2 regions of the Rhizobium sp. BT04 genome follow, and region 2 is predicted to be linked to the other one. Evidence: riboswitches for the same ligand, from Rfam matches in the RefSeq annotation. Region 2 holds a riboswitch; the other holds the start of a gene.
What was found. A riboswitch is a leader RNA that binds a small molecule or an ion and turns the genes downstream of it on or off. The one in region 2 is predicted to bind S-adenosylmethionine.
Positions count from the first base shown of each region.

Region 1 (4,211 bases), 780 kb from region 2:
CAGGCCGGCCTTTTCGAGAGCCGCCTCGATATCCGCCTTCTGATAGGCATCAGCACTTTCGGGGAAGGCCAGCGCCTCGCGCAATGTGCCGCCGGGAACATAGGCGATCTGCGGAACGAACAGCATGTCGTCGATCGGCGGCAGGCCCATCGTGCCGCTGCCGCACGGCCAGAGGCCGGCCATCGCCTGGAACAGCAGCTTGCGGTTGACGCTGTGATCGCCGTTGATCATGATCTTTTCGCCGGCCTTGATCACGACATCGGTTTCACGCAGACGGAAGCCGCCGCATTCGTCGATCTCTTCGCCGATCTTGGCGACGATGACGATATCCTTCAGCGTCAGCGTGTCGGCCGCGGTGTTTTCATAGGCGATGCTGTCCTTGAGGTCGAAGTCCTCTTCCATGTCGACCAACGCCTGGCGGAAATCGGTGACGCGCATCAGCGTGGCCCGCCATTCGGCGATCGGGCCGAAATTGGCGACGTACCAGCGCAGCGCCGTATTGACCTGATTGAAGGCGCCGACCGACATCATCAGCTGGCCGAGGGTGAGGCCGCCGGAGAAATAGGCAGGGGCGGCGACGATGATCGGGATGACGATCACCAGCCAGCCATAGCCGGCCGAAACCCAGGTGAGGTTGGTATTGGCCATGGCGAGCCGCTTGACGACCCTCAGCACCGAGCTGATGTCGGTGTTGATGCGCCGGCGCTCATTCTCCTCGCCGCGGGCGACGGTGATAGCCGGCATGTTTTCGTTGGCGTGCATCAAGGTGAAGCGAAGCTCGGCCTCCTTCGAGAAACGGTCGGCATTGAGCTTCACCAGCTTGCGGCCGACGACCTGGCTCAGCACCGAGGCGGAAGCGGCATAAAAAATCGCCGCCCAGACCATGTAACCCGGAATGGAGAAGCTGTGGCCGCTGATCCGGAAGATGAAGCCGCTCGAAAGCTCCCAGAGCACGCCGATGAAGCTCACCAGAAGAATGGTCGATTGCAGCAGGCCGAGAACCAGCCCTGTCGTGCTTTCGGCGAGATTGCGGGAATCCTCGTGCAGGCGCTGGTCCGGATTGACGCCGATCAGGCCGCTGGAGGCGAGCCGCAGCGCCCGCTTGCGCTTCAGCCACTGATCGACGAGATCGCGCGACAGGCCCTCGCGCATATAGAGCGCGGTCATCTGATTCAGCCAGGCTTGCAGCACGTTGAGCAGCAGCAGCGTGCCGGCGATCATCGCAAAGATTTCAAGCTGGTGGAAGAACTCGCCGAGGTCGCGGCGCTCCAGCGAATCGTAGAAGGGCGCATTCCATTCATTGAGGATGACCTGGCCGTAGGACGTCGCCAGGATAACAAGGATCAGCACGGTCGCCAGAAACAGCACCTTGCCCCGCACTTGCGAATTCCAGAACGCTGAGAACATCACCCCGAGGCGATATGTCAGGCTGAGATCATACCCTACCCTATCCTGCCTCCGGATTCCTGGCCTCCCCTCGGTCTTATCTGCCATTACGCTTTTCCAAATCGCCCATGCCCCTATTATTAACATGGTGGCGTTACCGGTCTATCAACAGATTCTATCAGTCATTAAAGTGTGATGATGCTTGCACGAGCTGCGCCTGCATGCATTCGCCATTGATTCGCGGTCCGACTGGAGCTAATTAAAGTGCTCCGTGGTGATTTGGCCGGCCGGCTTGCAGCCACGTTAAAAAAGTCGCTAAAGGGCCGCGTGCGGACCGGTAGCGATTTTTTTCGCCGCCGGTTTTTTATTTTTGATCGAGTGACCGCAATGCCCATCAAGATCCCCGATACGCTGCCCGCCTTCGAAACCCTGGTTCAAGAGGGTGTGCGGGTGATGACCGAGACGATGGCGATCCGTCAGGACATCCGTCCGCTGCAGATCGGGCTGCTCAACCTCATGCCGAACAAGATCAAGACCGAGTTGCAGATGGCCCGCCTCGTCGGCGCCTCGCCGCTGCAGGTGGAACTGTCGCTGATCCGCATCGGCGGCCACAAGGCGAAGAACACGTCCGAAGACCATCTGCTTTCCTTCTACCAGACCTGGGAAGAGGTGAAGCAGCGCAAGTTCGACGGCTTCATCATCACTGGGGCGCCGATCGAGCTTCTGCCCTATGAGGACGTCACCTATTGGGCGGAAATGCAGCAGATCCTCGACTGGACGGAAACGAATGTCCATTCGACGATGAACGTCTGCTGGGGCGCGATGGCGGCGATCTATCATTTCCACGGCGTTCCGAAATACGAGCTGAAAGAGAAGGCCTTCGGCGTCTACCGCCACCGGAACCTGAAACCTTCCTCCATCTATCTCAACGGCTTTTCCGACAATTTCGAAGTCCCGGTGTCGCGCTGGACCGAGGTGCGCCGCGCCGATATCGAAAAATCCGAAAGCCTGGAGATCCTGATGGAATCAGGTGAGATGGGCGTCTGCCTCGTGCACGAGAAGAAGGGCCGGCGGCTCTACATGTTCAACCATGTCGAATATGATTCCACCTCACTGTCCGACGAGTATTTCCGCGACGTCAATGCCGGCGTGCCGATCAAGATGCCGCACAACTACTTCCCGCATAATGATCCCGCACTTGCGCCGCAGAACCGCTGGCGCAGCCATGCGCATCTTCTGTTCGGCAATTGGATCAACGAAATCTACCAGACGACGCCCTTCGATGTGGAGGAGATCGGCACGGATCTCTGAGTGTGGCAGAGCGGATGCCGCAGCGTCACCGCTGCGGCATTTCTTTCTGATCCCACGGTTGCGGTTTGGAGCAAATGCGGGCAGGTTCCGCTCCTAAAGCGCGTCGCGATCTTTCAGATTCGCTCTCCGCGCTTTAAGTCTTTGTTTTTACGCATGTCGTTATCGCAAAACCGCTGTACACTTTTGCGCGACATGCTTAAACCCCAGGAATAGAACGGACGGTCGATCATGTCGGATAAGTTGGAGCGGGAAGTTTTCGGACAGACGAAAGCAGGCGAGACGGTCTATCGCGTCGAGATCAAGGGCGGCGGGCTGACGGCCAAGATCATCACCTGGGGGGCGGTCATCCAGGATCTGCGCCTTGAGGGACATGAGGCGCCGCTGCAGCTCGGCTTCGACGACTTCGACAGCTACCCCCTCCATTCGGCCTATTTCGGCGCGACACCCGGCCGCTGCGCCAATCGTGTCGGTGGCGGTAAATTCACGCTCGACGGCAAGGACTATCAGCTGGAGCCGAATGAAAACGGCGTGACGCATCTGCATGGCGGCAGCGACAATATCGCCAAACGCAACTGGACGATCGTCGAGCATGACGTCGACCGCGTCGTGCTGAAGATCGTCGATCCCGATGGCCGCGCCGGCTATCCCGGCAATTGCACGATCCAGGCAACCTTCCGGGTGCACGGCAACGGCGAACTGTCGGTGACTTACGAATCGACCAGCGATCAGCCGACGCTCGCCAATGTCTGCCAGCACGCCTATTTCAATCTCGATGGCCGTGAAGATGCGCTTGGCCACGACATCATGATCGCTGCCGATCACTATCTGCCGACCGACGAGAGGCAGGTGCCGACCGGTGAGATCCGTTCCGTCGCGGGCACCGAATTCGATTTCCGCGAGATGGCGCCGATGAAGCGTTTCGTCGGCAGCGAGCAAGCTTTGTACGACCATAATTTCTGCCTGTCGCCCGAGCGCACCGCCAAGCGCAGCGTCGCGCTCGCCCGCAGTCTCTATTCCGGTGTGTCGCTGGAAGTGCGCAGCACGGAGCCAGGCGTGCAGTTCTATGCCGGTTTCAAGCTCAATACCGGGGCGCCCGGCCTTGGCGGGCGTAAATACGGTCCCTTCGCCGGCTTCTGCCTGGAGACGCAGGTCTGGCCGGATGCCATCAATCACGAAGGTTTCCCGAATGCGGTGCTGCGCCCCGGCGAAGTGCTGCGCCAGGAGACGGACTATATCTTCACCAAGAGCTGACGGTCTTTTCAGACGCACGGCTGTCAGATTTGATCGCTATGAACCTCTCCGGTCCCCGGGGAGGTTTTTTCTTGTCGGCGTGCGATTCCGTCTTGCTGATTGGTTCTAGATAGGTTCTATTACGTGCCTATGGATAGAACCAGTCTGATAGCGGAGCTGAGCAGCCGCGGCCTGCGTGACCAGGCGTTGACCGGCCCGCTCTACAAGCGGCTGGCGCAGGCGCTGACCGGCCTCATTCAGGAAGGCCTGCTGAAGCCCGGCAC
Region 1 is NZ_CP125652.1:2,817,997-2,822,207, reverse strand. Features, by position in the region: gene QMO82_RS22190 (ABC transporter ATP-binding protein/permease) at 1-1,533, opposite strand, end outside; SAM riboswitch at 1,648-1,725, shown strand; gene metA (homoserine O-succinyltransferase) at 1,774-2,697, shown strand; gene QMO82_RS22180 (aldose epimerase family protein) at 2,926-3,948, shown strand; gene QMO82_RS22175 (GntR family transcriptional regulator) at 4,078-4,211, shown strand, end outside.
Region 1: linked by a shared signal. The riboswitch ahead of metA (homoserine O-succinyltransferase) and the one ahead of QMO82_RS25780 (O-succinylhomoserine sulfhydrylase) in region 2 are both predicted to bind S-adenosylmethionine.

Region 2 (4,211 bases):
CATCAATTGAACAAGAAGGAACCTGAACATGTCCATGCTTCAAAAAATGCTCCTGGCCGTGGCCCTGACCAGCGGTATCGCCACGGCCGCGTCCGCTGCCGGAACCAATGAGCCTGCGGGGATCGAGACCGCAAAGCCGATGAGCAGCGCGGAAATCTATCGGCTCTACAACCAGAATTCCTGGATGTGGAAAGCCGGCGCCGGCTACTTCTCCACAAAGGCGCGTCGCTTTACCGCCTGGTCGCGGGAAAATGGCTCGCCATCCTTCGGCATGGGCCGCTGGTTCATCACGGAGTCGGGGAAACTCTGCTTCAACGCCGACTGGCACGCCAAGACCGGAACGGCGACGGCAATCACCTGCTTCAGCCACCGCAAGAAGGGCGGCCTGATCTATCAGAAACGCGAACCGGACGGTGAATGGTACGTTTTCAAGAGCGCACTGGCACAAGCCACCGACGAATTCGCAAAGCTTCGCCACGGCGACTACGTAAGTTCTCAATTGGGGAGGATTGAGACGAGCGTCAGTAGGACCAAATAAAGGCGAAGCTAGGGGTTGCGCGCGGCCGAGGCGCCATCTGTTTCCTTGTAGGAGCCGATGCCTGCGCGCAACCCTTTTCATAAAAGATCGCGAAGCGCCTTCAAAAGGCGGCGAACGGACGCCCGGGGCCTCTTTATGCCACTGATTTACATGGATTTATTGGACGTCTGTGGACGTTAGTAGACAACTAGCCTGAGGGGCAGCTGGAGCGGGTGAAGGGAATCGAACCCTCGTATTCAGCTTGGGAAGCTGCTGCTCTACCATTGAGCTACACCCGCGATGCGCTGAGATTTCCAACAGATGGGGGCCGCTGTCAAGTCGCGGCCGCCGGGAAGCCTCAGATGCGGAAGTGCTTCGAGAGCTTGAGGCCCTGGGCCTGGTAGTTGGAGCCGAGGCCGGAGCCGTAGAGGCTGGCGGGCTTTTCCTGCATGTGTTCGTAGACCAGGCGGCCGACGATCTGGCCGTCTTCGAGGATGAAGGGCACTTCGTGGCTGCGGACTTCGAGCACGGCGCGGCTGCCGCGGCCGCCGGCCGGGGCATGGCCAAAGCCCGGATCGAAGAAGCCGGCATAATGGACGCGGAATTCGCCGACCAGCGGATCGAAGGGCGTCATCTCGGCGGCATAATCCGGCGGCACGTGCACCGCCTCGCGCGAGACGAGGATATAGAACTCGTCGGGATCGAGGATCAGCTCGTTGCGACCGCGGCTATAGAGCGGCTCCCAGAAATCATAGATGTCGTGCTGATCTTTCTTGTCGACATCGACGACGGCGGTGTGATGTTTGCCGCGATAACCGATCAGGCCGTCCTTGTCGCCGGCAAGGTCGATCGACAGCGCGATACCGCCGCCCGATACGTTCGGCTGCTTGCTGGCGACCAGGGTCTCGCTTTCATGCAGCTTCAACAATTCCGGCTCGCCGAGCAGGGAATGGCCGACGCGGAAGCGGATCTGCGACAGGCGCGAGCCGCGGCGCACGACGATCGGGAAGGTGCGCGGGCTGATTTCGAGATAGAGCGGGCCGGAATAACCCGCCGGGATCTTGTCGAATTCCTGGGCGTAGTCGGTAATGACGCGGGTAAAGATATCGAGGCGGCCGGTCGAGCTCTTCGGATTGGCCGAGGCCGACATGTCGGCCGGCAGCGCCAGGCTCTCCATCAGCGGCACGATGTAGACGCAGCCGGTTTCGAGCACCGCGCCTTCGGTGAGGTCGATGACATGCAGGCTCAGCCGGTCGAGCTTGTCGGACACCAGGTGCGAGGGCCCGGGCATGAAGCTGGCGCGCACGCGAAAGGCCTTGGCGCCCAAGCGCAGGTCGAGACTTGCCGGCTGGATCTGGTCGCGGTCCAGCTCCCGTTCGGAGATCAGACGCTCCGCTTCGAACAGCGCGGAGATCGCGCGATCCGCCAGAATTCCCGTTTCACGAGCCATCATGCCTCATCCATCATTTGCCGCCGACAAAACCAAACTCGGGGAATTGACGCAAGCAGCTAACAGCAGTATTGCAGAATTATCCCGTGGTGATTTGGCCGGTCGGCTTGCAGCCACGTTAAACAAGTGGCTAAAAAGACCGGGTTGAAACCGGTCTGCTTTTGCGACCGGTTTTTTTGTTATGTGAAGGTGATGGCATGAGCAAGACCTGGCGCCCGGCAACCCAACTCGTCCACGGCGGAACGCTGCGTTCGCAATATGGCGAGACCTCCGAGGCAATCTATCTCACGCAAGGTTTCGTCTATGACACCTCGGAAGCGGCCGAAGCCCGCTTCAAGGGCGAGACCGACGGCTTCATCTATGCCCGCTACGGCAGCCCCACCAACGACATGTTCGAAAAGCGCATGTGCATGCTCGAAGGCGCCGAAGACGCCCGCGCTACCGCCTCCGGCATGGCGGCCGTCGCCGCCGCAGTCCTCTGCCAGGTCAAGGCCGGCGACCATATCGTCGCGGCCCGCGCCCTGTTCGGCTCCTGCCGCTGGGTTGTGGAAACATTGGCGCCGAAATACGGTATCGAATGCACGCTGGTCGACGGCCGCGATCTCAAGAATTGGGAAGAGGCGATCCGGCCGAACACCAAGGTGTTCTTCCTGGAAAGCCCGACCAACCCGACGCTCGAGGTGGTCGATATCGCAGGGGTCGCCAAGCTCGCCAACCAGGTCGGCGCCAAGGTCGTGGTCGACAACGTCTTCGCCACGCCGCTGTTCCAGAAGCCCTTGGAGCTCGGCGCCCACATCGTCGTCTATTCCGCCACCAAGCATATTGACGGCCAGGGCCGCTGCCTCGGCGGCGTGGTGCTTGCGGACAAGGAATGGATCGACGAGAACCTGCACGATTACTTCCGCCATACCGGCCCGGCCATGTCGCCGTTCAACGCCTGGACGCTGTTGAAAGGCATCGAGACGCTGCCGCTACGGGTGCGCCAGCAGACGCAGAATGCGGCGAAGATCGCCGACTTTCTGGCCGAGCAGGGCAAGGTCGCCAAGGTGATCTATCCCGGCCGCAAGGACCATCCGCAGGCCGATATCATCGCCAAGCAGATGACCGGCGGCTCGACCCTCGTCGCCTTCGAGCTGAAGGGCGGCAAGGAAGCGGCCTTCGCGCTGCAGAACGCACTCGATATCGTCAAGATCTCCAACAATCTCGGCGACAGCAAAAGCCTGATCACCCATCCGGCCACGACGACGCACAAGAACTTGACGGAGGAGGCGCGTGCCGAACTCGGCATCTCTCCCGGCACGGTGCGCCTTTCGGCCGGCATCGAGGATACCGACGACCTGATCGAGGATTTCGCCAAGGCGCTTGCCAAGGTCTCGGCCTGACCGACTGGAATAGCGGCCGGACCCATTCGCGGTTCGGCCGCTGCCGGACCTCGCTCCGTGAGGTCGGGGGGAACAAGTTCGCCCGCGCCGGCGTTCGGAGGTAAAATTAACACTGACGATTAGGCTTAACGATCGAAAACCCTTCGATCATGACGGTTTCATCACTGATCAACGTTCCGTTCCTTGACGGACATGGCCTCTTTATAAGATACGGGTAACATATCTTGACTAAGGTGCAAGGCATGTATCGCGCCCTCACAAAGGATATCGAAGTCGTCGTCGAACCGTTCTATCTGGAGGAGCAATCCGATCCGGAAGACGATCGCTATGTCTGGGGTTACCGGATTGTCATCAGCAACAATTCCGGCATAGCCGTTCGCCTGGTCAACCGTTACTGGAACATCACCGACCAGAACGGACAGGTGGACGAAGTGACAGGCCCCGGCGTCGTCGGCGAACAGCCGCGGCTCAGCCCCGGCGACACCTACGAATATTCCTCCGGCTGCCCGCTCGACACCCCCTCCGGACTGATGTTCGGCCATTACCAGATGGAAACGGACGAAGGCGAGATATTCGATGTCGACATCCCCGCCTTCTCGCTGGATTCACCGGGGCTGCTGCGGGTGCTTAACTGACGTATGATCCCGAAATCGAGCGCAGATTGAAAGCGGCAGAGGGGCCCAGCGCGTCCTATGAGCGCAGGGCATCCAGACGTCATCTTCCGTCAATCATCTGCTAAGGCGCGTCGCGATCTTTCAGGTTCGCGTGCCGCGCTTTAGGTCTTTGTTTTTCGTATGTCTTTGCTAAAACTGCTGCACGCGCGACATGCTTTAAAGGTCAAAAGGATCCGAGGCCTGAGTAC
Region 2 is NZ_CP125652.1:3,594,351-3,598,561, reverse strand. Features, by position in the region: gene QMO82_RS25800 (glycoside hydrolase family 26 protein) at 1-10, shown strand, start outside; gene QMO82_RS25795 (DUF995 domain-containing protein) at 29-538, shown strand; tRNA gene QMO82_RS25790 (tRNA-Gly) at 743-816, opposite strand; gene QMO82_RS25785 (2'-deoxycytidine 5'-triphosphate deaminase) at 876-1,970, opposite strand; SAM riboswitch at 2,044-2,122, shown strand; gene QMO82_RS25780 (O-succinylhomoserine sulfhydrylase) at 2,165-3,349, shown strand; gene apaG (Co2+/Mg2+ efflux protein ApaG) at 3,592-3,984, shown strand; gene QMO82_RS25770 (hypothetical protein) at 4,180-4,211, opposite strand, start outside.